2 linked regions of the Salinivibrio kushneri genome follow. The protein of the gene in region 1 interacts with the protein of each later gene in a pairwise test. Links are inferred from orthologs where the notes say so. Each region holds a gene or a part of one and is shown on either strand. Other genes may lie near its edges.

What was found.
Region 2: the proteins of rfaD (region 1) and menB interact in binary tests that used the Escherichia coli proteins (3 or more experiments, as listed by UniProt). The link is inferred for Salinivibrio kushneri from one-to-one orthologs.

Annotation. Positions count from the first base shown.
Region 1 is NZ_CP114588.1:150,990-159,470, forward strand. What follows is about bases 5,726-8,477. They hold rfaD (ADP-glyceromanno-heptose 6-epimerase), read right to left. Parts: upstream 7,698-8,477; coding sequence 6,753-7,697; downstream 5,726-6,752. Other genes in these bases: waaF (lipopolysaccharide heptosyltransferase II), read right to left, coding at 5,726-5,731; lpxM (lauroyl-Kdo(2)-lipid IV(A) myristoyltransferase), read right to left, coding at 5,728-6,708; N8M53_RS00780 (TetR/AcrR family transcriptional regulator), read left to right, coding at 7,801-8,469. Also shown: N8M53_RS00740 (3-deoxy-D-manno-octulosonic acid kinase), read left to right, coding at 1-694; waaA (lipid IV(A) 3-deoxy-D-manno-octulosonic acid transferase), read right to left, coding at 699-1,958; N8M53_RS00750 (glycosyltransferase), read left to right, coding at 2,035-2,886; N8M53_RS00755 (glycosyltransferase family 4 protein), read right to left, coding at 2,883-3,917; N8M53_RS00760 (glycosyltransferase family 2 protein), read right to left, coding at 3,918-4,697; more of waaF, read right to left, coding at 4,694-5,725. UniProt on the Escherichia coli protein: Catalyzes the interconversion between ADP-D-glycero-beta-D-manno-heptose and ADP-L-glycero-beta-D-manno-heptose via an epimerization at carbon 6 of the heptose.
Region 2 is NZ_CP114588.1:1,948,990-1,957,825, reverse strand. Bases 3,690-6,515 are described here. They hold menB (1,4-dihydroxy-2-naphthoyl-CoA synthase), read left to right. Parts: upstream 3,690-4,582; coding sequence 4,583-5,449; downstream 5,450-6,515. Other genes in these bases: N8M53_RS09185 (AMP-binding protein), read left to right, coding at 6,456-6,515; menC (o-succinylbenzoate synthase), read left to right, coding at 5,458-6,447; menH (2-succinyl-6-hydroxy-2,4-cyclohexadiene-1-carboxylate synthase), read left to right, coding at 3,750-4,529; menD (2-succinyl-5-enolpyruvyl-6-hydroxy-3-cyclohexene-1-carboxylic-acid synthase), read left to right, coding at 3,690-3,757. In the rest of the region: N8M53_RS09215 (pyridoxal phosphate-dependent aminotransferase), read right to left, coding at 1-421; N8M53_RS09210 (isochorismate synthase), read left to right, coding at 693-1,991; more of menD, read left to right, coding at 1,991-3,689; more of N8M53_RS09185, read left to right, coding at 6,516-7,844; N8M53_RS09180 (MFS transporter), read right to left, coding at 7,841-8,836. UniProt on the Escherichia coli protein: Converts o-succinylbenzoyl-CoA (OSB-CoA) to 1,4-dihydroxy-2-naphthoyl-CoA (DHNA-CoA).

The sequences.
Region 1 (8,481 bases):
TGACAACGAGTGTATTTGGTACGACCCTGCCTTGGTGGAGGGCGACCCTCGTCAGTATTTTGATATTCATTTTTGGCACCAACAAGCGGCCGTCACCGGCTCAGCGAAAGGGCGCGGTACCACGTTTTTTATTCGAGGGCCGAAAATGGAGATGGCGTTACGTCATTACTACCGCGGTGGCGTGTTTGGTAAATTCGTGAAAGATCAGTATTGGTTTCAAGGGTGGGAAGCGACTCGTTGTGGCGCTGAGTTCAACTTACTGGCCTATCTTCGCGAGAAAAAAATGCCGGTACCTCGTCCTGTTGCCGCGCGTGCAGTAAAAAATGGCCGTACCTATCGTGCCGATATCTTGGTGGAGAAAATCCCAGGTGCGCGCGATCTGGTTGCGGTCTTGAGTGAAAATAGCTTACTTGCCCATGATTACCGTGCCATTGGTCGGTTAGTTCGCCGCCTACACGACGCCGGTGTGTGTCATACCGATCTGAATATCCACAATATTCTCCGTGATAGAAAAGGAAAGTTGTGGCTGATTGACTTCGATAAGTGCCAGCAGCGCGATGGCGAGCAGTGGAAAGAGGATAACCTTGCCCGCCTTCATCGCTCGTTTAAAAAAGAAAAAGAGAAGCGTCAGATCCGTTGGCAACCCGAAGACTGGGCTGCCGTATTAAAAGGCTACAATCATATCCGTAAGTAAGACGCTAGCGCGGGCGATTAAGCCAGGGGGCGAGTGCCTGCAAGGTGCGCTCGACCGCGCCACGATTTTGTTCAACCACAGAGAGCCCAGCGTTACCCGCTTGTGCGGCAAGGGCGGGGGCACTAAAAAAGGCCCCTATTTTGGCGGCGAGGTCTTGGTTGTCGTTACACACCTGCAGGGCGCCTGCCTCAATCAGCGCGTCGCCAATCACTTGGAAGTTATAATAGCTTGGGCCAGTTAAAAGGGGCTTGCCTAACGCTGCGGGCTCAAGCAGGTTATGTCCTCCCACTTTTGTGCCTAAAAAGCTGCCCGCCATCACCACCACATCCGCGGCTGCTAAGTAGGTCATCATCTCTCCCATGGTGTCACCAAGGTAGACTTGGGTGCTGATCGCCAGCGGCTCACCCTCGGTGCGTCGTTGTACGCTGAGCCCTTGGGTGGCCACTTGCTGGGCGACATCATCAAAACGTTCTGGGTGACGAGGGACCAATATCAGCAAGGCGTCTGGGTAGTCGCGCAGTAATACACTGTGAGCGGCGAGCAAGGTGGCGTCTTCTCCCGCGTGAGTACTGGCACCTATCCAACAAGGACGCTCTCCACGTGTTTCACGAAGTGCGGCACCCAACGCCGGATCCACGGCTTTAATATCAAATTTCACCGAGCCAGCCACCGCGAGCTTGTCGTCAGCAACACCGAGGCTTGCAAAACGCGCCTGATCGTTTTGATGCTGACAAACGATTAAGTCGATATGTTTGCTCATGGCTTGAAAGAGCGGTGCGATTTTTTGGTAGCGTTGACAAGCTTTTTGAGAAAGCCGGGCGTTGATGACCGTGATGGGGATGCCCGTTCGACCCACATGATGCAAGGTATTTGGCCAAAGCTCGGTTTCCATAATCACGCATAAACGGGGAGAGACCGCACGGAGAAAACGTTTTACCGCAAAAGGGAAATCAACCGGCATATAGCGGTGTATGACACCATCGATACGCCTGGCTTGCTCAGCTCCTGTGGCGGTGGTAGTGGTAACAAGAATCGCGACATCTGGATAGGCTTGTTGCAGCGCGCTGATCACCGGCTTTGCGGCGAGGACTTCTCCCACCGATACTGCGTGCAGCCAAATAGGCTGACCGTCTACGTTGGGCGTGCCACCAAAGTGTTCACGCCACCGCTCGCCAACAACAGGCTTACCAGGCCGTTTGCGATAAAGCCCAAAAAGCAGAAAAGGGGCGGCAAGCGTGAGTAACAGTGTATATATCCAGCGCACAAGTTGGCTCTCGAACTGACCACAAATAAGAGTGTTATGATACAGTTGTCACAGCATTTATTGAACAGCGCTCTTTATGAAAAGTAAATCTGCCACCTTGATTATTTCCTTTTACAATAACAAAAACGCTTTAGAGTTGATTTTTCAGTCGCTGACTGAGCAGTGGAATCATGATTTTAATGTTGTGGTCGCTGATGATGGGTCGAAAGAAGAGGTGAAAAATTGGCTATCTGTAAAAGTAGAACAACTGCCATTTTCTGTTACACATGTTTGGCATGAGGATAAGGGGTTTAGGAAAAACAGAATTCTTAATAAGGCGATACTCGCCTCAAAAAGTGACTATTTGATTTTTATTGATGGTGATTGTGTTCCTCAGCATGGGTTTGTCAGAGATCATCTGCAAGCAGCTGAACGGGGGACCGTGGTGTGTGGACGTAGAGTCGAGCTGTCTAAGAAGTACACGGATTTACTGGTGAAAACTAATAAAAAGTCGACATTTAGTCATAAGTATATGCTATCCATGCTAGTTGACTATCTAGTTAATCGAAGGGAGAAAAACACGACAGAGTACACGGGCAAACACCTTAAAAATGGCCTGTGTTTGCCTTGGTTACAACGTTTAATGAGTATTTCCTCGAAGCCAAGATCAATTATAGGGTGTAATTTTTCTATACATAAGAAAGACCTAGAAAGGATAAACGGTTTTGATATGAACTATGAGGCGCCAGCAGTGGGTGAAGATACTGATATAGAATTCAGACTGAAAGGTGTGGGCGTACGAACCAAGGCTATCAAGTTTGGCGCAGCGTTGTTACACATGTATCACCACGAATTACCGAGGTCTTCAACTAACAAAGATATCTATCATAAAACCGTTCAAGAAGAAGCGTTTTGGGCTTCCAATGGCCTCGACAAGCTGAAAAGCTAATCCTTTACTTCTTTATATAGAACTTCATATTTTCTAGCGCATTCAGATATGCCAAACTGGCCTATCCTCGTTTCGGAGTTTTCCTTTATGTAGGAAAGTGTGACATCATCTTTGCTGATATTGTGAATTCTCGCAGCGAGAGATGCGCTATCCCCTGGTGTGATTAAATAGCCACTAATGCTGTCTTCAATGATATCAGGGATCCCGCCCGCGCGAGCGCCTATCACGGGAAGCCCTGCCGCCATCGCTTCTAAAATGACTGAGCCCAATCCCTCTGTATAGGACGGGTGAACGAGCAAATCGGCCGCCGCGAACCAATCTCCCATATTGGCTTGTTTACCCATAAACTGCACATTTGTGAGCCCCTGAGCTTGCGCCTCTAAAGCGTCACGCTCTTTGCCGTCACCGAGTAAGCAAAACTGAATGTCAGGTGATGTATCAGCCAGTAATCGTGCAGCTTCAATCGTGACATCAAAGCCTTTATGCGCATACATATTGGCGGCATGAATCACCAAGAACTTGCCACGAAAGTGCGCGTTGATTTGCTCAACCTTATCTTGCGAGACAGGGTAGGTGACAGGAGAGCTAGGGATTTTGACTAACTTGGCATCAGGGTGGCGTTTTTCTAGTTGATGGATGATCTCCGAACTCAAACCGACCAGCGCGCTGGCTTTGCGGTACGCCAGTTGAGATAACCACTTTTTCTTTAAAGGGTTATCGATGCGGCGTGTCACTATGTAGGGCACGCGGTGCAATAGGTGTTGAAACAGTGCCCAATAAATGGCACGGCCTTCGTGAACATGGATCAGATCGCATGTCGCAGTGATTGAGCGCCCATGTTGCCGAGTGTAGTGCGGACAAAGCACGATTTGGCATTGAGGTATCGCGCGAAGCTCGTCGAGCAGCTGGCTTTTAGGGTTCACCACCGCCGTGAGCTGGTAGCCCATTTGGGCTTGTTGCTGGATTAAGGTGAGGGTTTGGCGTTCCCCACCACTAAAGCCTGACGCGAGATTGACGTGACAAATGTGCATTTAGGGCGCCTTTTTCACATATTCTCTCAACCATAGATCTGCGTAACGCGTAAAAACAACGTTCGCACTCAATAGTGCAAGAACCAACCCATGTCTACCATCTAAAAAACCCTTCCTTAAAAAATACATTTTTATAAATCTGAATATAGAATGGGAGATAGCTTTTGATAAGCTTGATGTCTTCTTCCCTTCTCGCTGATCGCTCCACAACTTAATATACTGATTGGTTTTCGCTGTATATTCATGAAGGTATTTGAAGGTATTGTGTTTTAATATACCACCTAGATATATTTTTTTATGGGTGCTTGGCACAACAACGTGTTCATGTACTAAAGAATCTGAATAGTGCGCTTCTGATGCTTTATAAAGGCGACAAATCCAATCAGGGTGCCAACCAGAATGTTTTATCTCTTTTCCAAAAGCTTTAGATAGTCGATTAACATAAAAAACACAATTAGGTCGAACTTCATCAAGAGCATGAAGAATGCTCTCTTTAAGCTCAGGCGTCACTATTTCATCTGCATCAAGCCAAAGTACAAAATCACTGGTCACGTGGGACTGGGCTCGCTGACGTTGCTTCCCGAAGCCAGGCCAATCAGTGGTAACGTAAACTTTGTCAGTAAAACGTTTGGCTATATCAACAGTGTTATCTGAGCTTCCTGAATCCAAAATGACGATCTCATCTACCCAATTACATACCGACTGTAAACATTGTTCAATGTTATCTGCCTCATTCTTGACGATGAGTGCAGCAGCAACCGTGTTGATGTTTTTGCTCATTGGTTATTACCCACCTTAATTAAAGAAGCAACTCGGCTCGGGGCGAGATCGTTTAAACATTTTAAGTGCCCTAGGGGACATTCGCGCTGGAAGCAAGGACGGCACTCGATATCCGTGTGCACAATATCGACCTTACTGGTCAGCGGTGGGGTGTAATCGGGAGATGTTGAGCCGTAGATGGCTATCACTTGGCAGTTGACTGCCGCGGCGATGTGCATCAACCCCGAGTCATTGCTGACCACGGTTTGGCACGTACCCAAGAGGTCGACGGCTTCGATTAAGTTGGTTTTGCCTGCCAATACATGAATGTTAGGCGCGTTTTCTGCAAGAGCGGCAATTTTTTCACAGGTTTCAACATCTTTTGCTGAGCCAAATAGCCAGATTTGGTAGCCGTGTTGATGCGCTTGGCGTGCCACTTCAGCATAGTGCTGCTCAGGCCATTTTTTGGCGGGCCCGAATTCGGCACCCGGGCATAAACCAATCACAGGTTTGTCTTGATTTAATCCCAGTTTGGCGATGACGGCCGCTTGGGCGTCTGGGTCGATGTCTAGCGCCGGCTTAGGGAGGCTGTCTAGGCCGCCCAGCGAGGCAGAACTTTGCATCTCGGTGCGCGGGTGGGCCAGAGCAACATAACGCTCAACCATGTATTGAAACGCTTTCTTGTTGGGACGCAGGTCGTTGAGCAAGCCATAACGCATTTCACCTTTCCAGCCTATCCGCGTCGGTATTCCTGCAAACCAGGGGATCAGCGCGGATTTTGCGGAATTAGGCAGTACATAGGCTCGGTCATAGCTATGCTTTGCTAAGCGCCTGCCCAGTTGGTAGCGCTTACCAAGTGCCAATTCGCCATGGCCGAGTGGCATTTCAATGCTGCGATTAACCTCGGGCATGCGCGCGAGAATCGGCGCGCACCAAGCGGGCGCCATCACATCAATCTTGGCATCCGGGTGCTGTTGCTTGAGGGTTTTGTACAAAGACTGCGACATCACCATATCGCCGACCCATGATGGGCCAATGATTAAAATGCGTGTCATGATGCCCGTTTCCTCTTTGCCTCTTGGTAGATATTACGGCCATCCTCGCGGGTGCGCAGCAGTTGTAAGATCCACATGTATTGATCTAACTGGCCGTCGAGCATGGTCTCGATTTGTTGGTTCATCATGCGTGCGTCGGTGCGACTGTCTCCCGTTGGGAAGTCATTAAACGCAGGATGTACCTCGATGACGAACCGTCCCGTCTGGGCATCAAAGCCTGAAAGCACAGGGACAATATGCGAGCGGGTGACTTTGCTTAACTTGCCTAAACTTGGCAAGGTCGCTTTGGTCGCGGCAAAAAACGGTACGAACTCGCTGCTCTCATCTCGCATATCTTCGTCGGGCAAGTAGTAGCCCAAAAACCCGCGTTTAACTGCGCGGATAAAGGGTTTGATTCCTGCTTCGCGCTCATAACAGTTGCCGCCATATTGCACGCGTTGACGGTGCATTAGCCAGTCCAGCAGCTGATTTTTTTGCCGTTTTGAGAATGCCGCCACGGGGAGCCCTTGTGAGGCAAATAAAATCGCGGCTGCATCAATGGCCCAAGTATGGGGCACAAAGAGGATCACGGCCTCACCGTTATCAGTGTGCCGAGTGATATGTTCCATGCCAGTCACATCACAGTGGTTTTGAAGCCACTGGCGACTGCGCAAGGTGATCAGCGGAAAGCTCAGCAAAAAAGCCCCGGCGGTGGTCAAGGTGTCGACTAATATGGCTTCGCGTGCTTGCGCGGATTTCTCGGGAAAGCAGGCTTCCAGATTAAGCCAGGCGTTAAGGATCGTGCCTTTTTTCTTTTTAACCAGTTTGCGCGCCACCCATTGTGCGAAGCGATGCTTACCGCGCGCCGGCACCAGAAGGCTGAAAGGCATTGCGATGAGTAGCATCAGCCACGTGCCCCAGTATTTAGGCGCTAAGTAAGCACGCGAGAACGCTGGGTTATACGCGTGCGTGTCGTAGTCGTGTCGCTGTTTTGTCATTGCTCTTTCTCGCGTCCCACCATCAAGGGGACGAATTGCTTTTATTAGCGATTGATTTCGGCTAGGTAAGCGGCGACACCTTCTGCCACTGTCTTAAAGGAGGCGGTGTACCCCGCTTCACGTACCTTGGTCAGATCAGCTTGTGTGTACGCTTGATAGCGACCTTTTAGGTGTTCGGGGAAGGGGATTTCTTCAATCTCGCCTTGACCGTGGAAGTCGATAACTGCGTTGGCAACCGCACTAAAGGGCTCAGCGCGGCCGGTACCACAGTTGTAGATCCCGCTGATCTGTTGCTGCCAGAACCAAATATTCATTGCGCAGACATCACCGACATAGACAAAGTCACGCTTGAAGGTATCACTGCCCTCAAAGAGTTTGGGGTTCTCGCCTTTTAGAATTTGTTGATTGAGGTGATAGGCCACTGACGCCATGCTGCCTTTGTGCTGTTCGCGCGGACCATACACATTAAAATAACGGAAGCCAGTAATCGGTGGCAGTGTCTCGCCATGGGCCTTAGCATCTTCTTGCACGCGACGAACATAGTTGTCGAATTGCTGTTTGGAATACCCGTATACATTCAGCGCGCCTTCATACTCTGGCGCTTCAATGAAGTCACTGTCGCGGCCGCCATAGGTGGCTGCTGACGAGGCGTAGAGAAAGGGGATGTCACGGTCAATACAATAATGCAACAGCTCTTTGGAGTATTCGTAGTTATTGAGCATCATGTATTTGCCATCCCACTCTGTGGTAGTCGAACAGGCACCTTGGTGGAAAATGGCTTCGATTGGGCCGAAATTTTCACCAGCCATGATTTGGGTAAGAAAATCTTCCTTATCCATGTAGTCCGCGATGTCGAGGTCAACCAGGTTAACGAATTTGGTGCCGTCTTTGAGGTTATCGACCACCACGATGTCACGGTAGCCTTGCTCGTTCAGTGCTTTTACTAAGTTGCTGCCAATCATGCCAGCACCACCAGTCACAAAAATCATATCGTTACCTAATTCATTTTTATCTGACGACAGACCTCGTCGCCATTACTGTTGACTGTGATAGTATGGTTGAGCATCAACCGGGCAGAGGACTGAACCATACATGAAAACCCGAGACCGAATTATCCATGCTGCACTGGCTTTATTCAATCAACATGGTGAGCCGAATATCACCACAAACCATATCGCGGCAGATCTCGGGATAAGCCCGGGGAACCTTTACTACCACTTCCGTAATAAAGAAGCGATTATACACAGTATATTCGACCAATACGCGCAAGATCTTGCCCTTGCCTTTGATCCTAGTCAGCCTCGTGACGATACCCAAGCTTTACTGCAGCATTATCTCGACGCGACCTTTAGCTTGATGTGGCGTTATCGGTTTTTTTACGCCAATTTGCCGGACATTTTGCGCCGAGACGACGCTCTGCAGCAAAAATATCTAGGTGCGCAACAACAGCTGCAAACTAACTTGATGACCATCTTGCATCACTATCGGCAAGCCGGTTGGCTTAGCCTCAATGACCGCGCCTTGTCCGCGATCGGGGAAACGCTTAAGCAAGTGGCGTCGAGCTGGATTTTCTACCAAAGTGCGCAAGCCCCCCAAACGCAAATTCATGCAGGCGTCATTTACAAAGGCGTTTTGCAGATGTTGGCATTGCTTCATCCGCTGACATCAGCACAGGGGCAAATGGCCATCAGTGCGTTAATAGACCACTACGAACAGCAGTTAGTTCGCCAAGACTCACGCTCGCTGGATACATTGAACTGAGTTATCTCTCTA
Region 2 (8,836 bases), 1.8 Mb from region 1 along the record:
CCCCTGACAAAGATGCTGCTGCGGTCCATAGCGGGTAGTCGGGTGAGGGCACCAGTAGCTCGTCACCATTATTAAGCAGCGCTTGCATGGCCATTACGATAAGCTCAGAGGCACCGTTGCCCAAATAGACGTCTTCAACGTCTAAATCCATTAAGCCGCGCTTTTGGTAGTGCTGCACCACGGCTTTACGGGCGGAATAGAGCCCTTTTGAATCGCAATACCCTTGCGAGGTCGGGAGATTGCGGATCACATCCACCAAGATTTCATCAGGGGCATCAAAGCCAAACGGAGCAGGGTTACCGATATTCAGTTTAAGAATGCGGTGACCTTCTTCTTCGAGGCGTTTGGCTTCTTTCATCACTGGGCCGCGAATGTCATAACAGACATCATCCAGCTTGGCGGACATTCCTATTGGTTGCATTAACGATCCTGTAAATAAAAAGGTAAAAATTGTTATTAGGCTTTTTTGGTAACTTACACTATTTGTTTGCCAATTCGAAAGACTTAGGCAGACAAAGTTTTATTGGCAAGGATTGAACAAAAAAATCTACCAAGTTTGACAGATAACTGATCTAGCGCATATTCGCAAAAGACGCTCACAGGTAGACTGACAAGCAAGAATAACGTGCTACATAAAAAGAGTACGCATTGACTTGCAAAGAGCACTGCCGCTCAAGCGGTTGGAGGATGTCGTGACTACCTTGATTCAAGCGGCTAATCATTTACAAAGCCAAGTTGCTATTGGTCAAGCACCCGCACAACTGACCATGGCGTTTACTTGGCCAGGTGATTTATCGCCCGTTGCTTGGTTGGATGCACAGCCTGTCTACCCGAAAACTTATTGGCAATCACGCGATGGCCGTGAAGAAGTATTGGCACTGGGCGCTGGCTGTCAGTTTTCTCAGCTGCAAACGGCCCAAGCCAGCCTGTTGCCTGACCAGCGCATTTGGGGCTGTGTGGCCTTTGATGATACCCCTGGAAGCGGGGATTTTTTCTTGCCGGTGGTGGAGCTAATTCGGCGTGAACAACAGTGGCAATTGAGCATCAACCTTACCGCAGAGTGCAACAGTCAGGCTTTACTTAATCAGATCATTTGGCAAGGCCGTCCTTTGGCGGCAGGGCAAGCGGTAGTCCAGGATGAAACGCACACGCCCAGCCATCATCAATGGTGCCAATCAGTGCGCTGTGCATTAACAAAAATGGCGCAGACACCGCTTAAAAAAGTTGTGTTGGCGCGCCAAACGCGGTTAACGCTTGATACACCGATGAGTGCAGGACAGCTGTTACACCACAGCCAACAGCACAATGTGGAGAGTTTCCACTTTCTTTTTGCGACCGGTCCTGATGACGCGTTTGTTGGATCAACGCCTGAGCGGCTATACCGTCGCCGTGATTGTCGTGTCACCACTGAAGCGTTGGCGGGTACTGTCCGGCGCGGGGCAAGCTTTAGTGAGGATCACCGCCTTGGCGAGTGGCTATTAAGTGACACGAAAAACGTGCACGAGAATCAGCTGGTGGTAGATGATATTTTCGCCGGACTTCGCCGTCATGCGTTAACCATTACGGTTGACCCTGAACCGCATTTGATTGTGCTTCGCCATCTTCAGCATTTACGTCGTCGTATCAGCGCGATTATAGGGCCTGGTGTTGATGATGCTGTGTTGCTCAGTGCCTTACAGCCCACCGCTGCAGTGGCCGGGTTGCCGCGTGAAAATGCGCGCGCTTTTTTAACCGAGCAAGGCATCACACGTGGCCGCTATAGCGGTGCGGTCGGTTATCTGTCTCAGCGTGAAAGCCAATTTTGTGTAGCGATACGCAGTGCCCAAGTGACAGAGAATACCGTGGATTTATATGCTGGCGCCGGGATTGTCCCAGGGTCAGATCCGGATGCTGAGTGGCAGGAGTTGGACAATAAGCTCACGACACTCCGTCAGTGTTTACCTGCTTGCACGGTGCCTGAAAAAGACGCTATCAGACTCGGAGCCTGCTAATGTCGCTTTCTCACACACACATCTGGGCAGAGGTTGTGATAGAAGAGCTATCGCGCCTAGGTGTCAGGCATATTTGTATTGCGCCCGGTTCACGTTCCACACCGTTGACGCTGGCCGCGGTGAAACAAAGTCAGCACCGCCAACGTCCGGTAACACTACACCGTCACTTTGATGAACGTGGGCTGGGTTACCTTGCCCTTGGCTTGGCCAAGAGTGTCCGTGAGCCTATCGCTGTGATCGTGACCTCTGGGACCGCGGTGGCAAACTTGCTGCCTGCTGTGGTGGAAAGTGGTTTAACGGGTGAACCGTTAGTGATTCTTTCTGCTGACCGCCCGTTTGAATTAATGGATTGTGGCGCGAATCAAGCGATTACCCAATCAGGCCTGTTTTCGTCCCATGTGACCGCGGAATTGGCGCTTCCGGCACCGACCGCTGAGCTCCCTTTGCCGGCGTTACTCACCAGAGTGGATCAGCTACTTGCTCGCCAAGCAGAGCAGGGCGGAAGCGTGCATATTAATTGTCCATTTCGAGAGCCCTTTTATGGCGAACGCGATATGGTCGAAGAGGAAAGAGTGCGAGCACCTATCGCGCGCTGGTGGCAAAGTGGTAAGCCTTATATCCACCATCATCATCATGGGCATCGTGTTTCTGTACCGGATTTACCGTCTTTTGGGCAGAAAGTTGATGGATATCCACGAACCGTGATTGTCCTAGGTGCGGTACCGGAGGGTGTAGCCGCTGCAGTAGAGAAAGTGGCACGGTCCCTTCATGCCATTATTCTGGCCGATCCCCAATCTGGCGTGGCAAGTAGCGCACCCGGTTACGATCTTTGGCTTAATCACCCGGATCTTTGCCAGCAGTTGAATCAAACCCAATGGGTGATTCAGCTAGGCGGGCGCTTGGTATCTAAGCGTCTTAGCCAATGGCTCTCGCAAACCACTGCCCAGTATTGGTTGTTGACCGAACACGCGCAGGCACTTGACCCTAACCATCTGTCTCTAGAGCAATTTGTTGTGCCGCCCCCTCATTGGTTGCCTTGGCTCCAGGAGTTGGCTGAGTCAGTGGCTAACACGTACTCGGCACCTGGAGAGGGTATTGATAGCGTCAAGACATGGCAGCAGACCTTGATACGAGACGCCAAGCATCAGATGCAGCAGGCTGCCACAACCTTGTCTCACACGGCATTATCGGAACATAGTGTGTTTCAACAGCTCCCCGCTTTGCTTCCCAAGCGCGCAGATATTTTTATCGGTAATAGCCTAGCGATCCGCTTAGCCGATATGTGGGCTGATCTTTCTGGCCATCGGGTGTTTGCTAATCGCGGTGCGTCTGGCATTGATGGTTTACTTGCCTGCGCCGCTGGAGTGCAACGAGGCCGCGCTCAACCTATGTTAGTGGTGCTGGGCGATACCAGTGCTCTTTACGATCTCAATAGTCTTGCATTATGGCGGGAGGCGTCTGCGCCGGCCGCCATCCTTATCCTGAATAACAATGGCGGTGGTATTTTTGATGCGCTGCCGGTTGATCAAACCCTTTGTGATACCTACTACCGGATGCCGCATGGTCTCGGGTTTGAACACATCGCGGCGCAGTTCTCTTTAGGTCACCATCAACCCGTTACCCTAGATGATCTCGTGGTAAGCGTGAATCAGGCACTCACCACGCCTGGCACCGATGTGATTGAAGTGGTTACCCCTTCCGGGGAAGCAGGACAGGTGCTCAGCGAGTGCCTGGCTGCCATGGCCGCAAGGGGGACGCATGCTTAGTTACCAGCAAGGCGGCGATCGGCATGGAAAGAAAGTGGTGTTTCTCCATGGCTTTTTAGGCAGCGGAGAAGATTGGCGCACGGTGACGGATAAAATGCGCCATTGTCACTGGCTGTGCATTGATCTGCCTGGTCATGGTGGCAGTGTGAACTATCAAGCCGTTAACTTTGCCACTACTGTGGCAGCAATACGGCAAACGTATCATCAGGTGTGGGGGCACCAAAGGGCGTGTTTAGTTGGATACTCGCTCGGCGCGCGCCTTGCCATGCATCTTGTCTGCACTCAACCTAGCATCTGGCGCGCGGTCTTCTTGGAGGCAGGTCACCCAGGTTTGATGGATTCCAACCAATGTAAGCAGCGGCTTGAGCACGATAGAAACTGGGCGGAACGTTTCGCTCATCAAGCCATGGATGTGGTATTAGCCGAATGGTATCGACAACCGGTGTTTCATTCACTAACCGATGCGCAGCGGGCCGAACTTGTCGCGGCGCGTCGTGATAATCATGGCCCTGCCGTGGCGAAAATGCTGATGGCGACCTCCTTGGGTCGCCAGGCCAATTTACGCGCGGGGTTGGGTGAAGCCTTTCGACAAGGCGTCACGATTGACTACCTTTGTGGAGAGCACGACAACAAATTTACCTCACTTGCACATTCACTATGGCAACACACTGGCATCCCCGCCACGCCGATAGAAGGAGCGGGGCACAACAGCCATGTTGAAAACCCAGATAGGTTTGTGCAGGTACTGACGCAAAGTCACGCGCTCGCCTGACTTTTTATCTTATGACGGGCCTTGTCCCAAGCAACCGAGAAAAGGGAGACACTATGGCTGTCACGCCGGGAATGACCGAACAAGAACTTTATGCTCCTATCGAGTGGGTGCCGACTGCGCTGACGTTCAGCGATATCCTTTACCATAAATCAGCCGACGGCATCGCTCGGATCACCATTAACCGCCCCCAGGTGCGCAATGCATTCCGACCACAAACAGTAAAAGAAATGATGCAAGCGTTGGCTGATGCGCGTTACGACAGCCGAGTGGGCGTGATTATCCTTACTGGGTTGGGAGAGAAGGCGTTTTGTTCCGGCGGCGATCAATCCGTGCGGGGCGACTACGGCGGCTATCAAGATGATGAAGGCACGCACCATTTAAATGTGTTGGACTTTCAGCGTCAGATCCGCACCTGCCCCAAACCCGTCATCGCCGCTGTTGCAGGCTATGCTGTCGGCGGTGGGCATGTGTTGCATATGATGTGCGATCTAACCATTGCCGCCGACAACGCTCAATTTGGCCAAACGGGTCCCAAGGTCGGCAGCTTTGACGGTGGTTGGGGGGCGTCTTATATGGCCCGAATCGTAGGGCAGAAAAAAGCGCGAGAGATCTGGTTCTTGTGTCGCTTCTACAATGCGCAAGAAGCGCTAGATATGGGATTGGTCAACACGGTGGTGCCGCTGGATGAACTCGAGCGTGAGACAGTGCGATGGTGCCGGGAAGTTCTCCAGCACAGCCCGATGGCACTGCGCTGCTTAAAAGCCGCTTTAAATGCAGACTGCGATGGCCAAGCAGGGCTACAAGAGCTTGCTGGTAATGCCACCATGATGTTTTACATGACCGACGAAGGGCAGGAAGGGCGCAATGCCTTTAATGAAAAACGGCGCCCTGAATTTGATCGTTTCCCACGTAATCCATAGAGGTCACTATGAGACAGGCACGGATCTATCACTACACCTTGCCAGTCAATACCGGTTTATTTGTCCGTGATCAGCCGTTAACCGAGCGAGAGGGCTTGGTGGTTGAATTGAGCGAGGGGGCACAACGTGGTTGGGGAGAAGTGGCACCACTACCCGGCTTTAGCCAAGAAACCTTTGCCGAGGCACGTCATGCGTTAATTGCCGCCACCGCGGTTTGGTGTGATCATCGTAATATTGCCATGCCACAACTGCCGCCTTCGGTCGCATGGGGCTTAAGCATTGCGCAAGCCGAGTTAGATAAACATTTGCCTACTCAGTCAGGGTTTCGTCATGTACCTGTGTGCACAGGGGATCCGGATGCGTTGTTAATGACGTTGGGACAACAACCGGCGGGTCAGCCCTATGAGGCAAAAATAAAAGTGGGGGACTATGAGGTCGCCCGCGATCGGTTAATGATCGCGACCTTGTTAGAGGCGTTACCGGATTTGAGGTTGCGCCTTGACGTGAATCGTCGTTGGCAGCCTGAGCAACTTGCCAGCTTTTGGAATGGTCTCCGTGCGGCGCACCAGGCGCGAATTCACTGGATTGAAGAGCCTTGCCCCGATCCTAACCAATCGCTCGTACAAGCGCAGGCATTAGGCTTTCCTTTGGCGTGGGACGAAAGCTTAACAGATAGCCGCGATAGTGCTTTGCTTGAACACGATTTGGCATCTACCTGGGTGATTAAGCCTAGCCTACTCGGCGATCTGGCCGCCATTGAGCAATGGGTGAGTCGGGCGCACGCGTTGGGTAAAACGGCGGTGATTAGCTCGGCATTAGAAACCAGTTTGGGCTTAACGCAATTGTCACGGTTGGCCAATTGGTTAACCCCGGGTGTCGTGCCAGGACTCGATACATTGGGGATTTACCAGCATCAACTCGATCGCACTTGGCCAGGGGCGTCGCAGCCATTGATCCCGCTCCACGACCAACCACTCGTGTGGATAAACACCTTGTGAGTGAATGCATGTTTGGGTTTGATACGTGGCCATGGCGGCACTGGGCGGCCGTGGCACCGAACGCGAAAGCTATTGATAGCGATATGCCGCTAACATGGCGTGAACTCAGTACGCTCGTGGATGGGCAGCAAGCTCGACTGGGTGAGGCGCCCATTGTAGTGCTCAACAGCGCCTTGTCGCAAAGGGAGCTGATTGTGGGGATGCTCGCGGCTTGGCAGGCGGGAAAAAAAACGCTGGTATTGAATCAAGCGTTAAGTGACGAGGTGCAAGCCACCGTGCTGAGTCAACTTGGCGTCTATCAATCTTTGCCTGACCGCTCGTGTGAGCCACGTGTCAATGTGCTGCCAACGATGAGCCATTGGCAACCCGATCAGCCTTTGACGTTAACCTTAACCTCGGGGTCAACGGGGAGTCCGAAGGTGATTGTTCACGCGGCTCATCAGCATCTCGCCAGTGCTGCCGGATTAACCCAAATGCTGCCGTTTTTGGGCTTGGCGGATAAGACGACATCTTTAGAAAATCGCATCGACAGTTGGCTTTTATCTTTACCACTGTTCCATATCTCGGGCTTAGCCATTGTATGGCGTTGGCTGTATAAAGGCGCTCAGCTGGCTATTTATCCATGCCGCGGGGAAAGGATGGCATCGGCGCTCACACATGTGAGCCACGCCTCTTTAGTGCCCACGCAGCTCTATCGCGTGTTACCCTCACTGAGAAAATGCCCAGATACATCCACCTTATCTCATGTGTTGCTTGGTGGCGCCGCGATTTCCAGTGCACTGACGGAGCAGGCAGAACTGCAAGGGATAAGCTGTTGGTGTGGGTATGGGATGACGGAAACGGCATCGACGGTCACCTTAAAGCGAGCCGATGGACAGGGTGACGTGGGCACTACCTTGCCTTATCGCGATCTGATAGTGGCGGATGACGGTGAGGTAATCCACCGAGGGGAGACGTTAGCCTTAGGGGTTTGGCAAGCGGGCGCATTGCAACCGCTTGATGCGGCCAAAGGACTGGCCTCGCGCGATTTAGCCAGCTGGTGTACAGACGTTCAGCCGCCGACGCTACGTATCATCGGGCGTAAGGATAATCAATTTATCTGCGGTGGGGAGAACGTTCAGCCCGAGGTGATTGAGGCACACTTGCAAAAGTGTGCCGAGATTCGTCAGGCGATGGTCGTTCCGGTTGATGATCGCGAATTCGGTGCGCGCCCGTTGGCGATTATCCAGAGTGGGTGCCATCTAAACGCTCAGCAGCTGGCTGACTATTGTCGGCACTTACCCGCTTATCAACGCCCAGTCGCATTTTTACCTTGGCCACCTTTGTCGCCCGAGGCGGGAATTAAACCGTCCCGAGCGCTATTAACCCAATGGGCGCAACGCCAAGCGATTGACTAAGGCCGGTCGGCGCGCAGGCGAATGACTTCATTGCGCATATGCTCTGAAGTCGCTTGCTCAGGCTCAACGGCTGGACCGGCGACGACGGTGACTTTAGACCAAAAACGCTTGGGCAGTTTTAACATGGCTTTCCCGCCATGACGGCTAAAATAGCTGCCCCAAAGGCCTTGTAACGCCATCGGCACCACAGGCACAGGTGAACGTTGCAAAATCATATCCATCCCGCGGCGGAATTGGTCGATTTCGCCGTCATAGCTGAGATGCCCTTCTGGGAAAATCAGTACCACTTCGCCATTATCAAGCGCCTTTTGAATCTCGTTCATGGCGGCCCGGATCGTGCGGCCTCGATGGCTAATGGGGATCACTTTTGAGGTACGGAAGAACCAATGTAGCACCGGTATTTTATACAAATCTTCAAACATCACAAAGCGGATAGGACGGTGACACGCGCCGGCTAACAAGAGCGCATCCATATAACTGACATGGTTACAAATCAGCAAGGCACCGCCTTTTTCAGGAATATGGTGTAAATCTTGGTGTTTTACCCGATACAGAGTGTGGGTGACCATCCAGGTAAAAAAGCGCAAGGCGAAAATCGGTACCAACTTGCTGACATAGATAGCCACCAATAAGTTGAGCACCGCCAGTACTAAGAAGAATTCCGCGATAGATAACTCCACCACGACCAAGAGTGTGATACCGAGTATCGCACTGACCACCATAAATAAGGCATTGAAGATATTGTTCGCGGCAATCACACGCGCACGCGCGGCTTTATCGGCGCGTTGTTGCATCAGACTGTACAGTGGCACGATGAAAATCCCACCACATACGCCAATCATCAATAGGTCGATAAACACCCAGGTCAGGGCTGGATCAGTGATAAAAGCAACCAGGTTGGTATGAAGTGTGGGGGCCGCCGGCGTGGCAAAAAACAAATGTAAGCCAAAACCGGTTAACCCTAAACTGCCCAAGGGGACAATGCCGGGCTC